Vallitalea longa: one gene and its partner. Each later gene encodes a partner of the first gene's protein in a complex. Links are inferred from orthologs where the notes say so. Each region holds a gene or a part of one and is shown in the gene's direction. Other genes may lie near its edges. The genes, in order: pfkA and QMG30_RS21395.

Evidence for each region.
Region 2: pfkA (region 1) and QMG30_RS21395 share a complex: the UniProt entries of both Bacillus subtilis proteins name them as parts of the possible RNA degradosome complex. The link is inferred for Vallitalea longa from one-to-one orthologs.

Annotation. Positions count from the first base shown.
Region 1 is NZ_BRLB01000001.1:1,040,964-1,058,261, reverse strand. Bases 7,630-10,521 are described here. They hold pfkA (6-phosphofructokinase), read left to right. Parts: upstream 7,630-8,532; coding sequence 8,533-9,510; downstream 9,511-10,521. Other genes in these bases: QMG30_RS04490 (glycoside hydrolase family 15 protein), read left to right, coding at 9,687-10,521; QMG30_RS04500 (DNA polymerase III subunit alpha), read left to right, coding at 7,630-8,483. Outside these bases: QMG30_RS04525 (ADP-ribosylglycohydrolase family protein), read left to right, coding at 1-98; QMG30_RS04520 (AbrB/MazE/SpoVT family DNA-binding domain-containing protein), read left to right, coding at 309-617; QMG30_RS04515 (ABC transporter ATP-binding protein), read left to right, coding at 614-1,345; QMG30_RS04510 (ABC transporter permease), read left to right, coding at 1,345-2,082; QMG30_RS04505 (methyl-accepting chemotaxis protein), read left to right, coding at 2,696-4,858; more of QMG30_RS04500, read left to right, coding at 5,025-7,629; more of QMG30_RS04490, read left to right, coding at 10,522-10,733; QMG30_RS04485 (AraC family transcriptional regulator), read right to left, coding at 10,751-11,638; QMG30_RS04480 (ABC transporter substrate-binding protein), read left to right, coding at 12,083-13,687; QMG30_RS04475 (extracellular solute-binding protein), read left to right, coding at 13,756-16,746; QMG30_RS04470 (carbohydrate ABC transporter permease), read left to right, coding at 16,736-17,298. UniProt on the Bacillus subtilis protein: Catalyzes the phosphorylation of D-fructose 6-phosphate to fructose 1,6-bisphosphate by ATP, the first committing step of glycolysis.
Region 2 is NZ_BRLB01000021.1:5,515-14,056, forward strand. What follows is about bases 2,536-5,485. They hold QMG30_RS21395 (polyribonucleotide nucleotidyltransferase), read left to right. Parts: upstream 2,536-2,935; coding sequence 2,936-5,035; downstream 5,036-5,485. Other genes in these bases: rpsO (30S ribosomal protein S15), read left to right, coding at 2,536-2,697; QMG30_RS21400 (M16 family metallopeptidase), read left to right, coding at 5,214-5,485. Also shown: QMG30_RS21375 (DHH family phosphoesterase), read left to right, coding at 1-340; tRNA pseudouridine(55) synthase TruB, read left to right, coding at 337-1,236; QMG30_RS21385 (bifunctional riboflavin kinase/FAD synthetase), read left to right, coding at 1,249-2,172; more of rpsO, read left to right, coding at 2,437-2,535; more of QMG30_RS21400, read left to right, coding at 5,486-6,476; dut (dUTP diphosphatase), read left to right, coding at 6,464-6,913; QMG30_RS21410 (aldo/keto reductase), read left to right, coding at 7,063-8,193; QMG30_RS21415 (VanZ family protein), read left to right, coding at 8,388-8,542. UniProt on the Bacillus subtilis protein: Involved in mRNA degradation. Catalyzes the phosphorolysis of single-stranded polyribonucleotides processively in the 3'- to 5'-direction. Necessary for competence development in Bacillus subtilis.

The DNA of each region.
Region 1 (17,298 bases):
ATGATAAAGAATGTAGTTATGATTATGGACAATTTGGATTAACTGTATTAAATGGAAGCCATTGTCATTATAAAGATATCAAAATAAATAAGAATTGATTATTAATATAATTAATGAGAAATCTAGCTATTTTATGATACGCAACGGGTTATATTGTATTGTAAGATAGCTTTATATTTTCTCATTATTTGTCACAAAAAAATTATTATATAGCAATATTGACTTTTTAAACATGTAATGGTATTATAAGTATAACAAGTTATACTTGTAATACTTATAATACCTAAATATTAATAAGGAGATTAGAAATGGGAACAGAGAATAAGTCACCAAATGATGGAAAATACATGAGTTCTGTAAAAGTAGGAACAAAAGGTCAGATAGTTATACCTAAAGAAGCGAGGGATATGTTTAATATAAAACCTGGAGATACATTACTTCTTTTAGCTGATGTAGACAGAGGAATTGCCATAAACAGATTAGATTTCTTTGATAAAATGGCTGATGGAATTTTCAGCGGAAAAGTAAAACCAGCTGAGGGAGAAGATAAAAGTCAACTTGATAGATTCGCTAAAGAAGTAAAAGATGTCCAAAAACAAAAGGGGGAAGAGAATTGATTGCTGTAAAAACAATAGATTTAGTCAAAAAGTATAAAAATAAAATAGCTGTCAATAAGCTTAATTTATCTATTGATCAAGGAGAGTTATTTGCTCTTCTTGGTGTGAATGGAGCAGGAAAGACAACAACAATAAAAATGTTATCTTGTTTAAGTAGCCCTACTAGTGGAGATGCAATATTATTAGGAGATAGTATTGTAAAAGATCCTTTCAAGGTAAAAGAAAAAATTAATGTATCTCCACAAGAAACAGCTGTTGCACCTAATTTAACTGTCAGGGAAAATTTACAGACAATAGCAGAGTTATATGGTAATAAGAAACAAGATGCTATCAAAAAAACCGAAGAGATGATTATTAGATTTGGTTTAGGGGAAATAGAAAAAAGCAGAGCAAAAACTTTATCAGGTGGATGGCAGAGAAGATTAAGTATCGCTATGGCTCTTATAACTGAGCCTGAAATACTATTTCTTGACGAGCCCACTCTTGGACTTGATGTTTTAGCCAGACGAGAGCTATGGAACATGGTAAAGAAATTGAAAGGGAATATAACTATAATACTGACTACTCACTACTTAGAAGAAGCAGAAGCTCTTTCAGATAGAATAGCAATCATGTCAGAAGGGGAATTGAAAGCAGTGGGAACATCACAGGAATTAATGAAACAAACTGATAAAGATAAATTTGAAGATGCTTTTATTGCATTAAGTATGATGGAGGGTGTTATATAATGAAGACATTAGCATTTACATCAAGGAATTGTAAAGAAATTTTTAGAGAACCATCTAATCTATTATTCGGAATAGGATTTCCGGTCATAATACTATTATTGCTTTCAGCTATTCAAGCGAATATCCCTGAAAGTGTATTTGAGATACAGAATCTTACACCAGGGATGACTGTTTTTGGATTATCATTTATTTCATTGTTCTCGGGAATGTTGATATCAAAAGACAGGATGACATCTTTTTTGACAAGGTTATTTTCATCTCCCCTTACAGCAACTAATTTCATACTTGGATATATGTTACCATTCATACCAATGGCAATAATGCAGAGTATCGTATGTTTCATTACAGCTTATTTTCTTGGATTAACAATAACTGTTAATGTATTGGTAGTATTTCTTGTACTTATACCTACAGCTATTCTATTTATAGGAATTGGACTTTTAGCAGGAAGTTTGCTTACAGATAAACAAGTAGGGGGAGTGTGTGGTGCATTGTTAACCAACGTTGCCGCATGGCTTTCAGGAACATGGTTCAATCTCAATCTGGTTGGTGGAACATTTAAAAGTATTGCGTACGCATTACCTTTTGTTCATGCAGTAGATGCAGGTAAAGCAGCACTGGCAGGTAATTATTCAGAAATTTATCCTCATCTATGGTGGGTAATAGGATATGCTATTGTAGTACTTATTCTTGCTGTTATATTTTTTAATAGGAAGATGAGCAGTGATGTCAATTGAAAAATTGAAATATAGGTTAATAAGATAGGTGATTATAATAAACCACTTATAAGAGAAAATCCAAACATAAAAGTTTGGGTTTTTTTGCTACAAAAAAATACGATAGAACTAAGGGGAACTATCGCAAAATACTGTTTATAAACTACTAAAGGATTATATTATTATATAATATATTCTATTATTTGTCAAATTTTGTTGCAGATAATATAATTATGACAATTTATGCAAAAAAAAGAATAATAATTAATAAATATTATAATGAAATGGTAATATATACATATAGTGATTTTAATTCATATTAATAGTACTTAGGGCTTAAGATTTATCTATATTACTAAGACAACTCTTTATTAATTTAACTAATTTGTCAAAAAAATAAATAATTTATAGTAAATATTACTATAACTACATAAAAATTAATATATTCATTAGGTATTAGTTAATTAATATTTCAATAGAAATTATACAATATGTTACAAAAAAAGATGAAATATACTTTAAAATAACAATATAATTGCATTATATACTTTTAGATAGTATAATATTATTATACGAAAATATGTAATATATGGAAATTTTACAAATGACAAACTAGATGGGATGGGTGATTTTAGTGAAACGTAAGAGAACCAAAAATAAAATTAAATTCTCTAAAAAAGCTAAACGATCAAAGTTAGATAAAAGTAAATCTATTAATGCAAAAATTAAAGATAAAAAGATTAAGCGGAAAGAAAATGTGAAAAGCATAAAAAATGGAAACAAGTCTATAACTGAAAGATTTCCATTGAAACTAAAATTGACAATTTCACATACGCTTGCAGCAGTATTACCATTATTAATAGTTTCATTAGTTCTAGTAAACATAGTAAAAGCAACAATGACTGATCAAGTAAAAGATAGTAATGAAAAACTAGTAACTAGCATCAATGAGAACATAAACATGAAGATAAACGAAATGGAAAACAACTCCATGGTGATTATGAGTGATGATTCTCTGGTGAAGACTTTATCAAGAAGTAAAGATGATTATGAAAATCTATTCGATATGTTAAAAGAAAGAGATTCATTAATAAATGAAAAGTTGTTCTCCATACAATATTCTAATACTAACATCAAGAATATAATTATAGTAAAAAAAGATGAGACTATAGAATGTAGATCGACTAATGGTACAATATCAGATGGATTTTTCGAGAGCGAGATATATGATAAAGTTTCTAAAGCTAAAGGTAGAGCTGTTTGGTTTAGTAATGTCTATGATAATCCAAATAGTGTATATCTGATGAGAAAATTAACTAGAATATCTACAGCCCATGAAATAGGAGTATTGATAATTGAAGTAAAGAAATCATATTTAACAGAAGTTTTTGAAGATGTTGAAGACCAATCAGATGAATTTGTAATAGATGAAAATGGCGTAATAATATATAATGCAGATGAACAAAAGATTGGGGAGCCTTTCGAAGAGTTCCAAGATATTAGTGATGATATATCTGAGAATAGTGAAGTTGTTATGGGCAACCTAGATCTTAATAATAAAATGACATCTTATATTCAGTGCGACAACAATTGGTTCTTCATAGAACAGATACCTAATAAAGTATTTTTGGGTACAGTTAATAGCACAAAAAGAATAATATTCATCTTATGTGTGGTAATCAGTTTGGTAGCGATAATATTATCAAGTATAATATCATTCAATATCAGTTATCCAATAAAATATATAAGAAATAAAATGAAGCTAGTAGAAGATGGAGATTTGACAGCAGTATCTCATATAAAAGGTAAATATGAAATGGGACAGTTATCCCACAGTTATAATATGATGTTAGAAAGTACTAAAAAACTAATCAACAATAATAGAGATTTAACTAAAGTAGTATCAAATAACTCTAATCAGGTATCAGAGATAGCAAGACATTCTGCAGCTGGTTCAAGAGAAGTTACTGTAGCAGTAGAATCAGTATCACAGGGTGCTATGGAACAAGCAAAAGATGCTGAGAATGCAGCAAACATAGTTAAAAAGTTCATTGACAAATTTAATGAAACAGAAAGTTACTTTAATAATGTTGTAGATGCTACAGAAGAGACTAAAGAAATAAGTGTAGAAGCTACAGGTGTCATAAAAGAATTAAATGAAAGTACTGTAGATGCTACAGAATTATCCAATAACTTCAAAAAAGATATAATTAATCTAGTTGATAAATTCAAAGAAATATTAAAGATAATTGGACTTATTGATGGTATTAGTGAGCAATCTAATCTTCTTGCTCTTAATGCAGCGATTGAAGCTGCAAGAGCTGGTGAAGCAGGAAAAGGATTTGCGGTTGTAGCTGATGAAGTTAGAAAACTTGCTGTTCAATCAAAAGATGCGGCGAAAGATATTTCCTTAATAGTTAATAAAGTACATAAAGCGACTAATGAAACAGCTAAGATGATAGAAGAAGGAGGCAATATCTTTGTAAGACAGCAGGACGCTGTTGACAAAACAGACAAAGCTTTCAACATTATCGTAAAAAATATGGATCAGATAAAAGTTAAAGTAGACCAAGTATTTGATATGCTTTCTGGTTTTGATGTTATACAAGATGAGGCAATAACATCAATAACTAGTATAGCTTCAATAGCTCAAGAATCAGCAGCAGCTATTGAAGAAGTTCTGGCCACTGGCGAAGAACAGACATCATCAGCAGAACAGCTTGTGAAAATGTCTAGTGATCTAGCGGATGTCGTTGAAAAAATGAACAAAAGTATGGATGAATTCAAAATAGATTAATTATTGGAGCCTACGGGCTCCTTTTTATTTTATCAAATTATTGTTGATTTCTAGATTATATGATAAAATTAGTAAACAAGAGATATTAAATGATAAAATATTATTTACTTTTAATTATGTATTTTGATTAGTAAGGGCGTGATTTGAAATGGCTGTACAAGATAAAATTAATTTTACACATTTACATGTCCATACAGAGTATAGTCTATTAGATGGCTCTAGTAAAATAACAGAACTTGTTGCTAGAGCAAAAGAGTTAGGAATGGATAGCATAGCTATTACTGACCATGGAGTTATGTATGGAGTTATAGATTTTTATAGAGCCTGTAAAAAAGAAGGAATCAAACCTATAATAGGGTGTGAAGTTTATGTTGCTGCAAGAAAAAGAACTGATAAAGACTCACATCTGGATTCTTCTATCTATCATCTGGTTTTATTGGCAGAAAATCAAATAGGTTATAAGAACTTAATGAAATTAGTATCAAAGGCTTTCGTAGAAGGTTTTTATTATAAACCAAGAATAGATTTGGAATTACTTGAACAATATAGCGAGGGTATAATAGGGACAAGTGCTTGTCTTGGTGGACAAGTCCAGTCTACTATATTGAATGTATCATATGACAAGGGTAAAGAGATAGCACTTAAATACAATGATATATTTGGACAAGGTAACTTTTATCTTGAATTGCAGGATCATGGATATAAGGAGCAAAAACAAGTAAATCAAGAACTTATAAGATTAAGTAAAGAAACGGGTATACCTCTTATAGCCAGCAATGATGTTCATTATACATATAAAGAAGATAGCAAAGCCCATGATATATTATTATGTATCCAGACCAATAAAAAAGTTAATGACGAAGATAGAATGCGTTACAAAGGAGGACAATTCTACCTGAAATCTCCAGAAGAAATGTCGGAGCTTTTTCCTTATGCTAAGGAAGCTATTAACAATACATGTGAGATAGCAAAAAGATGTAATGTAGAATTTGAATTCGGTAATACTAAATTACCAAGATTTGATGTACCAGAAGGTTATGATGCTAAAACATATCTTAGAAAACTATGTCAAGAAGGATTGGAAGAGAGATATCCTGAAGCGTCAGATGAATTACAAGAAAGACTGGATTACGAGCTTTCAGTTATTGAACAAATGGGGTATGTGGATTATTTCCTTATAGTATGGGATTTCATAAAATATGCAAAAGATAATGATATAATGGTAGGACCAGGTAGAGGTTCAGCAGCAGGTAGTATAGTATCATATACACTTAAGATAACAGATATCGATCCTATCAAATATAACTTGATATTTGAAAGATTTTTGAACCCTGAGAGAGTTAGTATGCCTGATATAGATATAGATTTTTGCTACGAAAGAAGACAGGAAGTAATTGATTACGTAGTAGAAAAATACGGAGAAGATAAGGTTTCTCAGATTATTACTTTTGGAACTATGGCAGCTAGAGCGGTTATTAGAGATGTAGGTAGAGCACTAGACTTACCTTATGCACAAGCAGATAAAGTAGCTAAAATGATACCGGCAGAGCTAGGAATCAATATTGAGAAAGCATTAAAGATCAATAGTGAACTTAGAACTCTGTATGAAGAAGATGAAGAAACAAAATATCTGATAGATATGTCTAAGAGGTTGGAAGGATTACCTAGACATAGTTCTACTCATGCTGCAGGTGTAGTAATATGTCAAAAGCCTGTAATGGAATATGTACCACTTAATGCTAACGATGGTGCCATTACAACACAATTCACTATGACGACATTAGAAGAACTTGGACTATTGAAAATGGATTTCTTGGGGCTTAGGACTCTTACGGTAATTCAAAATGCATTCAAACAAATAAAATTCAATGGAATCAATGTTACTATAGATGATATTGATTATAATGACGAAGAAGTTTATCATCTTGTAGGTTCCGGAAAGACAGAAGGTATTTTTCAGCTTGAAAGTGCTGGTATGAAAAGTTTCATGAAGGAATTGAGACCTGAGAACCTAGAAGATATAATTGCTGGAATTTCTCTATATAGACCGGGACCAATGGATTTTATACCAAAATATGTAAGAGGTAAAAACAGTCCTGAAAAGATTGAATATACATGTCCAGAACTTGAACCGATTCTACAACCTACATATGGGTGTATAGTATATCAAGAACAGGTAATGCAGATTGTTAGGGATCTAGCAGGATATACTTTAGGTAGAAGTGATTTAGTTCGAAGGGCTATGTCTAAGAAAAAAGTAAAAGTCATGGAGAAAGAAAGACATAATTTTATATATGGTAATGAAGAAGAAAACGTAAAAGGGTGCATCAATAATGGAATCCCTGAAAAAGTAGCAAATACCATATATGATGAAATGATTGATTTTGCGAAATATGCGTTCAATAAATCTCATGCTGCATGTTATGCTGTTGTGGCATACCAAACAGCATGGTTGAAGAAATATTATCCAGTGGAGTTCATGGCTGCATTGTTGACATCAGTTATGCATAATTCTTCAAAAGTATCTGAGTATATTGGTACGTGTAGAAATATGGGAATAAATTTACTTCCTCCAGATATTAATGAAGGATATGGTGATTTCTCAGTATCAGAAGGTAAAATAAGATATGGTCTTGCTGCCATTAAAAGCGTTGGAAAATCAGCTATAAATTCTCTCGTTGCAGAGAGGAATAAGGATGGAAAATATAGCAGTATAACTAATTTCTGTGAAAGATTAGCTGGAAATGAACTCAATAAGAGAATGATTGAAAGTTTGATTAAAGCAGGAGCTTTTGATTCATTAAAGGGAACCAGAAAACAATATATGCATTCTTACAAAATAATATTGGATGGAATAGTTCAGACCAAGAAGAGGAGTATAGAAGGACAATTGAATTTGTTTGATTTTGCTTCTGATGAAGATACTACAAAAACTCAATTTGAAGAACATATGCCTGATGTGGGAGAATATCCAGAAGAAGCGCTTCTTGCTAATGAAAAAGAAGTACTGGGAATATATTTAAGCGGTCATCCACTAGAAAAACATCAAGATATGATAAACACTATATCCAATGTACGAAGCAGTGATTTCATTTATTCTGAAGATGAAGAAGTAATCAGTAGATTATATGACGGACAAGAAGTAGTTATTGGAGGAATGATAACATCTAAAACTGTAAAATCCACAAGGAATAATAAAATGATGGCATTTATAACTTTGGAAGATTTATATGGTATGGTTGAAGTCATAATATTTCCTAGAGATTATGAGAAGAATAAAAATATATTGAATGAAGATGCTAAGATATTTGTAAAAGGACGAGTGAGTATTGTTGAAGAGCAAGATTCAAAAATCATACTTCAGAAAATGATTCCATTCGATAATGTACGTAGTAATCTATATATTAAGATAAAAGATTACATGACATACCAAAAATTATATGATGAAATTATTAAGCTGATTGGGGAATATAAAGGTGAAAATAAAGTAATCATATATTTGGAGAAAGAAAAAAATATCAAGCATTTACCTAATAACCTGAATGTTAACATAAATAGAGAATTATTGTCAAAATTAAAATTGATTTTAGGACAAGAATGTGTTAAAGTAAAGAGAATATTATAATTGTTAATTAATTAACTTTCAAATAAATGTGACACGGAGGTAAGAAAATATGGCAAAAGAAATAAATACTATTGGAGTTCTTACTAGCGGTGGAGATGCTCCAGGAATGAATGCAGCAATCAGAGCTGTTGTTAGGACTGCGTTAGCAAAAGGGAAAAAAGTTGTTGGTATTAAAAGAGGATATAATGGATTAATTTCTGGAGATATCCATGAAATGGGTTCAAAAGATGTATCAGATATTATCCAAAGAGGAGGAACTATACTTCATACAGCACGTTGTTTGGAATTTATTGAACCTGAAGGACAAAAACGAGGAGCTGAAATGTGTAAAGTCTTCGGTATTGATGGATTGGTAGTTATTGGTGGAGACGGTTCTTTCAAAGGAGCTGAAAAACTAGCTGGACTTGGAATCAATACTATAGGTGTACCTGGTACTATTGATTTGGATATAGCATGTACAGATTATACTATCGGATTCGACACAGCAGTCAATACAGCAATGGAAGCAATAGATAAAATAAGAGATACATCCACTTCACATGAAAGATGTTCAGTCGTTGAAGTTATGGGTAGAGATGCAGGATATATAGCATTATGGACAGGTATCGCAAATGGTGCAGAAGCAGTGCTTTTACCTGAAAAACAAAATATAAAACAAGAGAAATTGATAAAAATGATTATAGAGAACAGACATAAAGGAAAGAGACACAACTTAATCATTAATGCAGAAGGATCTTCTGAAGATTCAGTAAAATTAGCTAAGAAAATAGAAGAAGTAACAGGAATATCCACAAGGGCTACTATATTAGGACATCTACAAAGAGGAGGAAGTCCTACTGCTGTAGATAGAATGCATGCATCCATGATGGGATCGATTGCAGTTGATTTACTAAGTGAAGGGAAAACCAATAGAGTAGTAGCATATAAGGAAGGCAGATATCTTGATTATGATATAAATGAAGCATTGAAAATGAAAAAATCCATTAGTGATAAAAGATATGAACTCAGTAAAATATTATCAATATAATTTATTTAATTCATAATAGCTTGTAAGAAAAGGCTGATTTCTGTAGTGGACAGAATTCAGCTATTTTTACCTTCTGGGAAAGTCCTGCTTTTATAGCAGATGAAATATGAGCATTTTCATGTGCGTTAAGGGGTTATTGCATAAATTTTCTTCTAGTAGTAGTGAGGTGAGGCAATATGGATTTAATTGAAAAAAGTATTAATTTAATTAAAGGTAGTCAACTAAAATCAGGTATTATCATAGGGAGTCATACTCATTGGGCATATAAATACTGCTTTTTAAAAGATAACAGTTTCAGTGTATATGCTTTGGATATAATGGGAGATTATAATGTAGGTGATAAGTATTATGATTGGTCAAGTAAGAAAATTATAGAATTGGAATACAAAATCGCAAATGCAATCAAAAGATATAAGAACAACGAAAAACTTCTGAACAGTGATTATCTTTACTCAATCTACAATGATAATGGAATAGAAGATGAACAAAGATCTAATTTCCAACTTGATGGTTATGGGGTATGGTTATGGGGAATTTGTCAACATATGAAAATGACAAATCAAAAGAAGGATGTTTATATTAAGAGCATTGAACTTGTCGCAAAATATTTGGAATGCTTCTGGAAATCACCATGTTTCGGATGTTGGGAAGAAAAAGACGACAGAATTCATACTTCCACATTGGCATGTATTTGTGGAGGATTACAAGAAGCACATGATATAATCCCCAAAAATGAATACAATAAAATAGCTATGGAGATAAAAACTTATATATTAAGAAATTGTGTTATAGAAGGAAGATTTTCCAAATATGCATTTTACGATGATATCGATTCAAGTTTATTATTTTTGGCATTACCATTTCATGTTATAGAATTAACAGATGATAGAATGATAAAAACAGTATCAGAAATCGAAAAAGCACTACTAAATGATAACGGATTACATAGATATGGTTCCGACTCATATTTTGGTGGTGGAAGATGGATAAATTTAACGTGTTGGTTAGCTTGGTATTACAAAAAAGTAGGAAATACCAGTAAACTAGATATTTTGATTAACTGGGTTGAAAATCGCAGTAATGGTAATGGAGAATTACCCGAACAAATAATAGATAAAGTACTGAACTATGACTATATAGAGAGATGGAAAGAAATCTATGGCGATATTGTTTGTCCATCAATATGGGCACATGCAATGTACATTATTGCAAAAAAAGCATAGACTACAAAAATAATGAACTATATTCTGTATTTAGAAGGAGGAACACCAACGTACTTTTTGAATAATCTACTGAAATAGTAGGGATCTTCTACGCCTACTAGATATCCTATTTCAGATACTTTTAGTGATGTAGAAGAAATAAGTTCCTTTGCCTTATTTATTCTTATGATGTTCAGATAATTGAGTATAGAATATCCTGTGATTTTTTGGAAAGCTCTATTTAAATAATCATAATTCAATTCAAATATCTCTTCTATATCCGTACTAGTCAATTTTTTCTGGTATTCATCATTTATATAATCAATAATATTTTGTACAGTATGATAAACCCTAGGTAAGGGTTTTTTTTGATTGTTCATTATAATAGTCAAATACTCTCTGCAGATTTTAATGAAGATTTCATGTAGCTTACATGAAGTATATATCTTATAGTCCTCTAATTTCTTACAATAATCATTGATAGCATCTTTAAAGGTATAGAACAAATTTATTAGGAGCAATTTGTTGGATATATTGAAGTGTTTTCCAAAAAAAGATATAGATTCCGTAGAAATATCTTCAGTAAAAGGATCGCTTTCTAGAGCTAATTTGCGTTTGAGCATCATTCTTTCAATATATTTCTTATCAGTTAATGTCAATTCAGGATGTTTGAAATGAACATAATAATAGCTGCAAGAAGCTTTTTTATAACCTTTATGAAATTTGTTAGGTTCCAATAGAAAGAAATCACCTTTTTTGAGTATGTACTCTTTGTAATCTTCTTCTAGGTACATTGTTCCATTCTCAATTATGTATAAAATGAATTCATCTGATTCTCTAGAAAAATGAATCCAAGGTTCAACATAATTGATGTATCCTATATATCTAACTTTTGGCATTATATCTAAATTAATTTGGAAATGCACAATCATCACATCCATTAATGGTATTTATTTACTAAACGTGTATAAGATATTAGTAATTAATTATACCACATTCATATAACGTTCAATAACTTATCACTAAAAGAAAATATATATTTATCGGTTTTACACAAAATAAGTCGGGATTATACATTCATAATTATTAAAATTAGAGATATAATTCTAACTGTAGTGTAAACGATTTCAAAAATATAAACAATTATTTGGACAATGATAGTTGTGTATTGGATGATTCGTATATAATATTATGAGAATTTACACTATTATTGGATATTGAATTAATAGAAAGTTGTTATAGTCATTAATTCAATAATTCCACTTTCCACTTCAATATCCTATGCAGGTAAGCTACCTACATAAATTATAGTAGGGAAAGTTGAGGTAACAGTAGTTTGGTTATTACAAAAATATAGGAGGGAGCATTATATGAAGAAATTTAGTAGTTTTCTATTGATGTTAGTGTTGATAGTATCCATCACTGGTTGTGGCAACAGTAAAGAAGTTACACAAAAGAGTGAAGGTAGTGATATTGAATCAGAACAAGGTGATATCACTTCTGAAAAAGAGCAAGATACGGATAACCTATCATCATACGATGGAATAGTAGGTATTGATGAAGATAATAATGAAATACCAGATTGGCAAGAGAAAGAAATCGCATTAGTTTTTGCAATGAGATTTTATGGTACAGAAGATAATCAAAATGCAATGTTTTTGAATATAAAGAAATTCATGGAAAAATATCCTAACATTAAGGTAACTAGAGATACTCAATTCAAAGAGCAAATTGACGATTTTGAAGAATTGGAAATGCTCACAGCCAGATCAGTAGAGAGTACATTACCAGATATTTTCTATTCACCTATGTCAGCAGAAGTGTATGACAGAGAGTTGGTCCTAGATTTAACACCATATCTTGAATCAGATGAAGAAGCTTCAATGATTTCTGAAAATGCAAAAGAATTTATGCAATCATACGATAAAAAAATCGTATATGGTATACCATATCAATCAGTCGGTCGACTGCCAGCACTTAATCTGAAATTGTTAAGAGAGAATAACATAGAAATACCAAGTTATGATTGGACATATGAAGATTATGAAAATCTACGTAAAGAAGTTGCAAAATTGACACCTAATAACCCTATATTTCCAGGTATTATTGATTTCTCAGAAATAGGACCTAATTACTTTGACAGCATACCTAATGGATGGAAAGGTTATAACTTTGAAACAGGAAGATTCGATTTCACTAATAGCGAAAAATTCGGTGAGTGGTTTGAATTGGTAGCCAAAGAAGGAAAAGAAGGATTGCATTTCTATGATTTATCAGAAGAAGAGAGAACTGCCAAATGTGGTAACTTCGGATGGCCATGGGGGGATGGATTAGAAGCAGTAGGTAATGTTTGGTTATATTCTTTTTCTACTGACATCCAGACTCTCAACAAAGATAGAGAGCTTGATATTGATATCTATCCAATGCCAAAAGCGCCTGAAGGAGGAACTACATCAATTCAAGCTTATTACGATACATTAAGTCTATCCAAAGACTTAGAAGATGATCCTGTAAAAGCGGAAGCCGCTTTTCAATTATTGAAATGGTTGACATATGGAGAAGAAGGGCTGAAATCACGTTGGGCATTAATAGATGAATACAGTAATCTTCCAGAGGATGCACCTCTTAGGGCAGAGGACAACTTAATGGATTTCGTACAAGGATGGCCAATAACAACTAATGAGGAAGTACTTAAATATCATCCTCTTGTAAAAGGTTTCCCTGAAGACAGTGAATTGGCAATATATAATTTTGAAGCATTCAAGAATAAAGATTTTCAACAAATGTTATCCAATCCAGTGCCTTATCCAAGAAATATTCCTGCTGTGGCAAGGGCTTATGCAGAACTTCAGATCTGGGATATCAAGAATCAGATAAAAGACCAAGGCGTTAGGTACAGTGATATTGCAACAGAATGGGATGATCTGATGAACAATTATTTGGAAGAGTACCTTAGAGAATACAAGAAAAAATAATATCAAAAATAAAATGGGACTATATTATCTTTATAGCCCCATTATATTAGCTGTAAGGTGAGGTAACTATGAAAAAATGGATATTGTTAGTTTGTAGTGTTCTAATAGTAGTTTGTACTATTATTGTCAACACTAAAGAAAATGAATCTGATGTTGACGTGTTAGCGTCTATTGATAGCAGCAACAGTATAAAAGCTGTTGAAGAATATACTGATACTTATACAGGTGAAACCAATTATTATAATATCAATAAGAAGTGGACGGCTGATGTGATACCTGTATCAAGTAAAGAATATATGATAGAAAGTAAAAAAACAAGAGGGGGTAATATATATAGCAAAAACGATAACTACGATTATGGATCAGATGTCAAATATCTAGAGCCAGGTGATAATATCAGTTTTGAAGTTGACATACCTGAAGAAAGTCTATATGAGATCTGGTTGGATTATTATATCATGGATAATACTTATCTTAGACCAGAGATACAAATAACGGTTAACGACAAAAAACAATACAATGAAGCCAATAAGATCGAACTACCAATGAAGTGGCAGGTAATCAAACCAATCGATGAAGAAAAATATGACCGTTATGGAGATGAATTGACTCCAAAATCCGTTAAGAAGATGATGTGGGATAATGTACCTTGCCAAGATCCTAACTTTTTCTATATAGAACCTTTAAAGTTCAAGCTTGATAAAGGGATTAACAAGATTGATATTACAGTTAATGAAGGTTATCTATTATTGGGCGATATCAATATGAAAAATACCATCAAGGAAATATCAACTTATGAACAATATATCTCCAATATAAAAAAAGAAAGAAAACCGTTGAATAAAATGGTTATCATTGAGGCAGAAGACATGTCAATCAAGAGTAGACAGAGTATTAGAGCTAAATACATAAGAGATCCAAGTATAACTCCATATGCTTATAAAAACAGAGTTCTTAATGTACTTGATGGTGCTTCATTTGGTGATAGTGGAGATAAGGTTATCTATAGATTCAATATTGAAGAGAGTGGTTTCTATAATTTGTCTATGAAATATAGTCAAGATACCAATAACGGATTATCAACTCATAGAAGAATTAGCATCGATGGAGAAGTACCTTTTGGTGAGTTGACTTATTATGATTTTCGTTACACAAGTAATTGGAAAAATGAAACACTTTCTGATAAGGAAGGCAATCCTTATGATATCTATCTTGAAAAAGGTGAGCACATGCTAGCTTTATCAATCGATAATACGAAAGTGCGTGACATATATCACGAATTGTTAAATACTCTTGACAGCATTGAAGCTATATCAAAAGAAATTAAAAAATTGACAGGTGGCTTAGTAGATAAAGAAAGAAAGTGGAAGATAAGTAAATATATACCTGAAATACGTACATATCTGGATGGGATTTATAAAAAGATAGATATCCAAAAAACAGCACTGATAGAGTATACAGGTGATAAAGATCTTCCTATAATATCTGAACTGAACATTGCTATGAACTATATAGAAGATTTTATTGAAGATCCTGAGGATCTACCACATTATATGAGTAAATTCAATGATGGGGAATCATCTGCTTATGGACGTATTAATGCCATATTACCCACATTGATATATAATCCAATGCATTTGGATAAAATTTATATTCATAATGACAAAAAAATAGCGGGTGCAAAATCACCATTTGTTACTAAGGCTAAAGAGAATGTCAAATCATTTTTTTATTCTTTCTTGGACCCCAAATACAATAAATCAGATAAAGTTGATGATGATACTATTGAAATATGGGTAAATAAATCAAGGTTGTATGTTGAAATAATGCAAAGGATGATAGATGAGCAATTTACACCAGAAACAGGAATAAAAGTCAATCTATCATTATTGCCAGATGAAAATAAGATAATATTATCGAATTCAGCACAGAATACACCTGATGCAGCTATTGGAATTAGTCATACCAAACCATTCGAATTCGCCATTCGTGGTATTGTGGAAGATTTGCGAGGTTATGAAGAATTCTTTGACCTTGCAGAACAATTTGATAAGAGTGCTTTCATACCTTTTATCTATGATAAGGGAGTTTATGCCATTCCTGAGACACAAGATGTCAAACTCTTGTTTTATAGAAAAGACATATTGGATTTCTTAGGGGTGAAACCTCCACAAACATGGGAAGATGTCACAAGCTTGATCCCTATACTCAAGAAATATGATATGAATTTCTATACACCACTAGGTTCTGATTCTTCATTAAAAGGATTGGATACTACAACACCATTTATTTACCAGTTTGGAGGAAGACTTTACGATAGTACAGGTAGTAAAACAATAATTAACGAGAAAAACTCTTATGAAGCTTTTGAATTCATGACTGATTTATTTACAGTGTATAACGTACCAATAACCACATCAAATTTCTATCAGAAGTTTAGAAATGGAAAAACTCCTGTGGGAATCGGTGATGCTAACACATATATCCAGTTGAAATATGCAGCTCCAGAACTTTCTGGTCAATGGGGTATCCTGCCCATTCCTGGTATTGAGAATTCAGAAGGAGTAATTGAGAGATGGGACCCTACCTATGGAACATCAAGTATCATATTCAATAACAGTTCCAAGAAAGAGGCAAGCTGGGAATTTATTAAATGGTGGTCAAGTGCTGAGATACAGAGTGATTTTTCTTATGCCATTCAATCTACATTAGGAGATAAATTCCTATATATGACTGCTAATATTGAAGGATTCAGAAGAAGTGCATGGCCAACGGACTCCAAGAAAGTAATTCTGGAACAATGGAAATGGATTCAAACAACAGGTAAGGTACCCGGTGATTATATGCTTGAAAGAGAAATAAGCAATGCATGGAACAAAGTGGTTTTTGATGGAGAGAATCCAAGAATAGCATTAGATGATGCTGTTGCTACCATCAACCGTGAATTCAAGAGAAAATTGAAAGAATTCGGTTATATAGAGGATGACAAACTTGTTAAGAAATATATTGTTCCGGACATACATAATGTAGAAAAGTGGGTGAGACAGAATGAAGAATAGATCCATTAATAGAAGAAAGTCCAAAAGGAAATTGAGTAATATAAAAGAATCACCATATATTTTTATTCTACCTTATGGAGTATTGTTTGTCATATTGATAGTATTGCCCGTATTAGTAGCAATAGGATTATCCTTTACTTATTTCAATACCATAGAAATGCCTAAGTTTGTAGGATTCAAGAATTATATAGATCTGTTAACAGGAGATTCTGTATTTCTACAGCATGGAATATCTAATACACTCATGTATTCCTTGATAGTTGGTCCTATAGGATATCTATTGGCTTTTCTATTGGCTTGGATGCTTTCACAAGTGCCCCATAGGATAAGAACCATATATACGGTTATCATATATTCTCCATCAATAACTGGACCTATTATGATGTCCGTAGTGTGGAAAGTCATATTCAGTGGTGACCAAACAGGATATCTGAACTACTGGTTAATGAAATTGCAGTTAATAAATGAACCAATACAATGGTTACAATCTCCAGAACATCTAATGCCCATTATGATTTTCATCGGATTATGGGGAAGTATGGGTGTTGGATT
Region 2 (8,542 bases), on another replicon or contig:
AAATACTGAACGTCATATTAACGATAAATTGATATTGACAACACTCAGTACAGAAGAACTTGAAGAATATGACTGTAATAAAAAAGATACAGAAAGTATAGTGCAGATATTAAATGAAGTTACTGAATCAGAATGTGCCATATTCATTATGCAAGTAAGCAGTGATGAGTATAAAATAAGCTTGAGGTCACGTAACAATGTAGACGTATGTGCAATTGCCAGAGAATTCGGCGGCGGTGGACATATAAAAGCTTCTGGATGTACAATTTCAGGTAATCTTACTTCTATAAAAGAAAGATTGATCAATGTAGTTAAAAGGCAGATAGAGGAAAGAGCATGAACGGAATAATCAACATCTACAAAGAAAAAGGTTATACATCATTTGACGTAGTAGCAATACTACGTAAAAAGTTAAGAATCAAAAAAGTTGGACATACAGGTACACTGGACCCAGAAGCAGAAGGTGTACTTCCTGTATGTATCGGTAAAGCTACGAAAGTAGCCGATTACATTACTGATACTACTAAAATATACCAAGCAACCATGACTCTTGGTATAGAAACTGATACACAAGATCATACTGGTAAAATATTAAACCAGAAGGAAGTAACAAGCACCCATGAAGAAATAGAAGAAGCTATAAAATCTTTTATAGGTGATTATAAACAAGTACCACCAATGTATTCTGCCTTAAAAGTAAATGGAAAAAGATTATACGAATTAGCAAGACAAGGAAAAACTGTTGAAAGAAAAGCAAGAGATATCTATATATACGATATAGAAATTATTAAAATAGAAGGTAACAATATTGATATTAAAGTGGAGTGTTCCAAAGGTACATATATAAGAACGCTTTGTGCAGATATCGGAGCTGAACTTGGGTGTGGAGCTCATATGAGTAAGCTTGTAAGAACAAAATCAAGTCTATTCCATATAGAATCCAGTCTTAAGTTAAAAGAGATAGATTATTATATAGAAAATAATAGTTTGAATGAAATAATCACTAATGTAGATCAAGTATTTGCAGATTACGGTGAATTAATTATTCATTCAAAATTTGATAAATTCCTTTATAATGGAAATAAGTTGAAGCAAGAATATATAAAGGGTAATAAAGATATAGCTGAACAAACTAAGTATAGAATATATGATGAGAATAACAATTTCATCGGCATATATAGGACAGTGATCGTAGACGAAAGTATGATTCTGAAGCCGGTTAAATTGTTCTTGTAAGGAGACTGTCAGATGGAATATATAAAAGGCACAAAAGAATTTACATCTTCTCCTTGTGTTGTAGTCCTAGGTAATTTTGATGGAATACATATCGGTCATAGAAAACTAATATGTAAGGCCCTTCAGCTATCAAGAGAACTTGGTTTGAAATCATTGGTTTTGACATTTGATCCACATCCAAGTTTTGTATTAGCAAACAAGGAACCTGTTGACCTTATATATCTACGCTGTGAAAAAGAACGAATCCTAAAAGACATAGATGTATTCGTTGAATATCCCTATGATCTTAACACAGCAAAGATGACCCCAGAGAATTTTGTTGAAAAAGTTATAGCTGGGCAACTGAATGCTAAATATGTTGTAGTCGGTAAAGATTACAGATTTGGACACAAACGAAAAGGAGATATTGGATTATTAGAAAAACTATCTTCTATATATGATTATAAACTAGTTACAATCGATAAAATTGAATACAATGGTAATATCGTAAGCAGTACATGGATCAGAAAAGAAATAAAAGAAGGTAATATCAGTCTTGCTAATGAACTATTGGGTGCCAATTTTAGTATAAAGGGAAAAGTTGTAGAAGGTAAAAAGAATGGAAAGAGATTTTTGTACCCTACAGCTAACATAATACCCCATAGATACAAGATATTACCACCTAACGGGGTATATTATTCCCATATCTACGTGAATAATCAAAAATATCATAGTATTACTAATATTGGTATTAACCCAACATTGAATGGTCAACAAAAAGTTGTAGAAACACATATATTAGATTTTGATGAAGACATATATGGAGAAACTGTAATTGTTGAACTTATAGAATTCATTAGAAAAGAAAAGAAATTTAATTCTATAGATGAATTAAAACAAGAAATAACTAACAATATTAATTATGTTACAGAATTAATCCGCAAACACGAGGATTAAAATTAATTAAAGAAATAATTAGTAAATTGTATTATTTTTAGTAAAAATGTTAAAAATATACTAAGTATAGAGATTATAATGTATAGTTGTTAATATAGATATTCTTGGACAAAAAAAATAATGAAATACCATACAAAATAATTTGTTTACAAAAATATCTATTTATGATAAAATTTATTGATGGAAGCCATTGCTCAGATACTTGGGAAACTCCGACCCTTTCTTAGCAATCGGTGTTATCTAAAATTATGGAGGTAAGAAATAATGGAAAAGACTAAACAAGAAATTATCGCAGAATTTGGAAGAAATGCTACTGACACTGGTTCACCAGAAGTTCAGATTGCATTACTAACTGCAAGAATCAATCACTTAACTGAGCATTTGAAAATGCACAAGAAAGACCATCACTCAAGAAGAGGATTACTTATGATGGTAGGTCAAAGAAGAGGTTTATTACAATATCTTAAGAACAAAGATATTGAAGGATATCGTGTCTTAATCAAGAAATTAGGATTAAGAAGATAGTTGAATTCTTATTTGATTACAACCTAGAAACCTGTTTTTAGGTTATTAAAAGAGCGGAGAAATCCGCTCTATAATTTTAAATTATGAATATGAGTTATTGACACTTGTCTTTAGTACTAGCATAGTTAACCTTTAGTCATTAGTTTTTGTTTTTAATAGATAAGCATTTGAAGATGAAAACTAACGACTAAGGACCTAGACTAAAGACAACCAAAATTATTTGAAGGGAGATTGTTAAATGTCTAGAGTATATTCATTAGAATTAGCAGGTAGGACACTATCTGTTGAAATTGGCAAAGTTGCCGAACAAGCTAATGGAGCTGCATTATTAAGATATGGTAATACTGTTGTATTAACCACTGCTACAGCTTCAGAAAAACCACGTGAAGGAATTGATTTTTTCCCATTAAGCGTTGATTACCAAGAACGTCTATATTCAGTAGGAAAAATACCAGGTGGTTTCATTAAGAGAGAGGGAAAACCTACAGAAAATGCTGTACTGACTTCAAGAGTAATTGATAGACCTATCAGACCATTATTCCCAAAAGATTACAGAAATGACTGTGCTATCGTTAATACAGTACTATCTGTTGACCAAGATTGTCAACCTGAATTACTTGCCATGATTGGATCATCTATAGCATTATCAATATCAGATATACCATTCCAAGGACCTACAAGTTCTATTATGGTTGGATATGTAGATGGAGAATTTGTTATTAATCCTACAGCCGACCAAAGAGAAAAATCCAAATTAGCTTTAACAGTTGCATCTACTAGTGAAAAAGTTGTTATGATTGAAGCTGGTGCTGACGAAATACCAGAAGAGACTATGGTACAAGCAATATTTAAAGCTCATGAAGAAAATCAAAAAGTTGTAGAATGGATTAATGAAATAGTTGAAAAAGAAGGAAAAGAAAAGGCCGGTTACGAACAATCAATTGTTCCAGAAGAAGTATACGAAGCAATCGTTGACTATGTAGGCGATGAAAGAATGGAAACTGCTGTATTCACTGATGTAAAACAAGAAAGACAAGAGAGAATATCAGCAATTACAGATGAACTTACTGAGAAATTCCAGGAAGAACATGAAGACTGGTTAGAATATATAGGCGAAGCAATATACAAATACCAAAAACAAACTGTAAGAAGAATGATTTTAAAAGACCACAAAAGACCAGACGGTCGTGCTCTCGACGAAATCAGGAAATTGAAGTCTGAAGTAGACTTATTACCTAATACACATGGTTCAGCATTATTCAGCCGTGGACAAACTCAAGTTCTTACAATAACAACATTAGGTCCACTAGGAGAAGTTCAAGTACTTGATGGATTAGATGAATTAGAAACATCTAAGAGATATATACATCATTATAACTTCCCATCATATTCTGTTGGTGAAACAAGACCATCAAGAGGACCTGGACGTAGAGAAATAGGTCACGGTGCATTAGCTGAAAGAGCATTACTACCAGTAATACCTTCAGAAGAAGAGTTCCCATATGCAATAAGACTCGTATCTGAAGTACTAAGCTCCAACGGTTCAACTTCACAAGGAAGTATCTGTGCAAGTACATTATCACTTATGGCATCTGGTGTACCAATCAAAGCACCAGTAGCAGGTATCTCAGTTGGACTTGTAACAGGTGAGACTGACGATGATTATGTAATGCTAACAGATATTCAAGGACTTGAAGACTTCTTCGGAGATATGGACTTCAAGGTAGCAGGAACACAAAAAGGAATCACTGCAATCCAAATGGATATTAAGATACATGGACTTACTAATGAAATAATAGAAAAAGCTATATATCAAACTAGAAGAGCTAGATTATTTATCCTAGACGAAGTTATGTTGAAAACTATTGACGAACCAAGAAAAGAATTATCTGATATGGCACCAAAGATTTTCCAAACTAAGATTGACCCAGAAAAGATAAGCGAAGTTATCGGACCTCGTGGAAAAACTATCAATAAGATAATTGATGAAACTGGAGTTAAGATTGATATCGAAGACGATGGAAGAATCTTCATCTGTGGTGTAGACAGCAAAGCTACTGACAAAGCGTTAAAGATCATTGAATCAATCGCTAAAGATATTGAAGTAGGCAAGATCTATACTGGAAAAGTTGCAAGAATCACTAAATTCGGTGCATTCGTTGAAATCGCTCCAGGAAAAGATGGACTTGTACACATATCAAAACTTGCTCATGAAAGAGTAGCAAAAGTTGAAGATGTTGTCAGCATAGGAGATGAAATCCTAGTTAAGGTTACAGAAATAGATCGTCAAGGAAGAATTAATCTATCAAGAAAAGATGCATTACCAAAAGAGAAATAATTGTTGATATATATATTGGAAGTTTAGTAGCTTGATTATGGTATGAATTAAAGGAGGGTGTCTACCCTTTTTTAATTCTTCTTGCTTTTATCGTGTTGAAGCAAATACACATAATGTATTATTATAAATTATTATTTATGATACAATGACGGATTAAGCAATTTTTGGAGGATAGAGAATGGTTAAAATGAAAACTATGGACAATGGATTATGTGTAGTTGGTGAAGAAAATTCATTCGTACGCTCCATTGCACTTGGAATATGGATAAGAAATGGTTCGATAGATGAAAATAAAAAGAATAATGGAATTTCCCACTTCATAGAACATATGATGTTCAAAGGAACAGAAAAAAGAACAGCAAAAGATATCGCTGACGAAATGTCAGAAGTTGGTGGTAGAATCAATGCATTTACAGGAAAAGAATATATGTGCTACTATGCTCATACACTTGATAACCATATAGATGTAGCACTTGATGTCCTATCTGATATGATACTCAATTCTTCTATGAAACCCGAAGATATGAAAAAAGAAAAAGGTGTCATATTAGAAGAAATAAATATGTATGAAGATTCACCAGAAGAGATTGTTCATGATCTGATTCAAGAAGAAGCTTGGAGCGGTTCTACGTTAGGTTATAACATTCTTGGAACAGAAGAACTAATTAACAATTTTACCAAAGAAGATATCAAGGACTATATGTCCAAATATTATATACCAGAAAATATTGTCATATCAGTAGTGGGAAAATTTGATTTTGATGAAATGTTCGAAAAAATAAGCAATAAGTTTTCTGCACTAAAAAGTAGAAAAAGAATTCCTAGAATAGATAAACTAGATTACAAAAAATGTTTTGTAACCAAGGATAAAGACATTGAACAAGTTCATCTATGTCTATCTTTTCCAAGCATTCCATATAACTCTGATGATATATATATTTTATCCATACTCAACACTATTCTTGGAGGCGGAATCAACTCAAGACTATTCCAAACAATACGTGAAGAAAAGGGACTGGCATATTCTATATATTCATATGTAGAATCTTACAATATCGCAGGCATGCTTAATATATATGCAGCGACCAACCCTACTCAGATAGAACAAGTTATCCTAAGTGTTATGGACGAAATCAATCTTCTACTAGAAAAAGGAATAGACGAAAAAGAATTGAATCAGACAAAAGAACAACTAAAGAGTAACCTGATAATAGGACTGGAAAACATGAATTCCAGAATGTCAAGTTACGGAAAAACAAAACTCATGATAGATAGAATCAAAACACAGGATGAAATGATAGAAGGAATCAACGCTGTTAACCTAGACAGTTTCATTAACTTCGCCAAAAAAACATTCAATTACAGCGAGATGAGTACCTCTCTCGTTGGAAGACATAAAGATATAGATATCGAAAGGATAAAAAATATATGCATAAGATAAAAGTCTATGTAGAGCAGACAGACAGTGGAAAGACATTACCATTACCCAAGTATATGAGTACAGATGCAGCAGGGATGGATCTATACGCTTGCTTAGAAGATGACGTGTTATTAGAAAAAGGTAAAATAAAATTGATACCGGCAGGTATCAAGATAGCCCTCCCCTCTGGATATGAAGCTCAGATTAGACCTAGAAGTGGCCTTGCATTAAAACATGGTATAAGCCTTGTCAATACTCCAGGGACTATAGATGCAGATTACAGGGGAGAAATCAAAGTAATAATGATCAACTTTGGTGAAGAAGATTTTCTCATCAAACACGGAGAAAGAATTGCTCAAATGGTAATCAATAAAATAGAGCAAGTCGACTTAGAAGTAACAGATACATTAGAAGAAACAACTAGAGGTTCAGGAGGCTTCGGTCATACTGGCAAATAAATATATATATAGTAAATAAGCCTTATGAAACTTAAACGTAAGGCTTTTATATTATAATCGTTGATGTTATACTTAAAAGGAGTCATACAGTGTTATTATACATGACCTTATATAACTTACGTGTTAAAAAAAATTAATGAGGTGGTTAAATGCAGTATAAGTTATTTGGGAAAACGAATGAAGAGGTATCAAGACTAGGTTTCGGCTGCATGAGGTTTCAGACTAAAAACGGATACAGTAGAAAAATAGACGAGGAAATTGCACTTAAGCAGGTACGTTATGCTATTGACAATGGTGTTAATTATATAGATACTGCATATAATTATCACGGAGGAGAAAGTGAGAAGCTAGTTGCAAAAGTTCTAAAAGATGGTTATAGAGAAAAGGTTAAATTAGCTACTAAATTACCTTCATGGTTAATTAAATCAAGAGAAGATATGGATAAATATCTTAATGAACAGCTAGAGAAATTAGAAACAGATCATATAGATTTCTATCTATTACATACACTCAACAAGAAATTCTGGAATACATTAAAAGAAAATGATGTATTAGACTTCTTAGAAAGCATAGTGAAAGATGGACGAGTTAAACATGTTGGTTTTTCATTTCATGATGAACTAAGCTTATTCAAAGAAATTGTTGACTCTTATGATTGGGATTTCTGCCAGATACAGTATAACTATTTAGATGAAAATTATCAAGCAGGTACAGAAGGACTAAAATATGCAAAAGCAAAAGGTATGGGTGTAGTCATAATGGAACCATTAAGAGGTGGTAATCTTTCCAAGAAAGTTCCAGATGATATAAAAGCCATATGGGACAAGGCTGATATCAAGAGATCACCTGCTGAATGGGCATTGAAATTCATATTCAATCATCCTGAAGTAGATGTAGTCCTAAGTGGAATGAATGAGATGGAGCATATAGAGGAAAATATCAGGATTGCTTCAGAGACTACCCCTAATTCACTTACTGACAAGGAAATACAACTAATCAATAATGTAAAAGAAGAATATAAAAATAAGATTAAAGTCGGTTGTACAAAATGTGCTTACTGTATGCCATGTCCAAAAGGTGTAGATATACCTGCTTGCTTTTCGTTATACAATGAATCTTCCATGTTTGACTTTGATATGGCTAAACTGGAATATAGTAAATTTGTTAAAAAAGAGAATAAAGCAAGCGCATGTATTGAATGTGGACAGTGTGAAGAGAAATGTCCACAACATTTGAACATAAGAGAGAAACTAAAAGAAGTTGAAGAGCTTTTTGAATAGTAGGAGATGCCTAAGGCATCTCCTTTTTCGATAATATACAATTTTCATTCATTTCTAGCATGGTTTTGTAGAGTAAAATGTTTTTTTGTAACATATTTTATTGTATATTATAGAAAAATTTGGTATAGTATATAAAGATGAAATTTATGGAAACAGATTTCAGAGTATTAAAACAAGGATGTGCATTAATTTAAATGAACATAAAAAAAATAATAGTAATAATAGTTATACTAGCGTTAATGGTTGGAATAAATTTGTTTTCTTCTCAGACAGCTACTGAATCAGACAGAGTATCATCAAAGATAGCAAAGACTGTAGTAACAAAATTAGGGATCATAACAGAGGAACA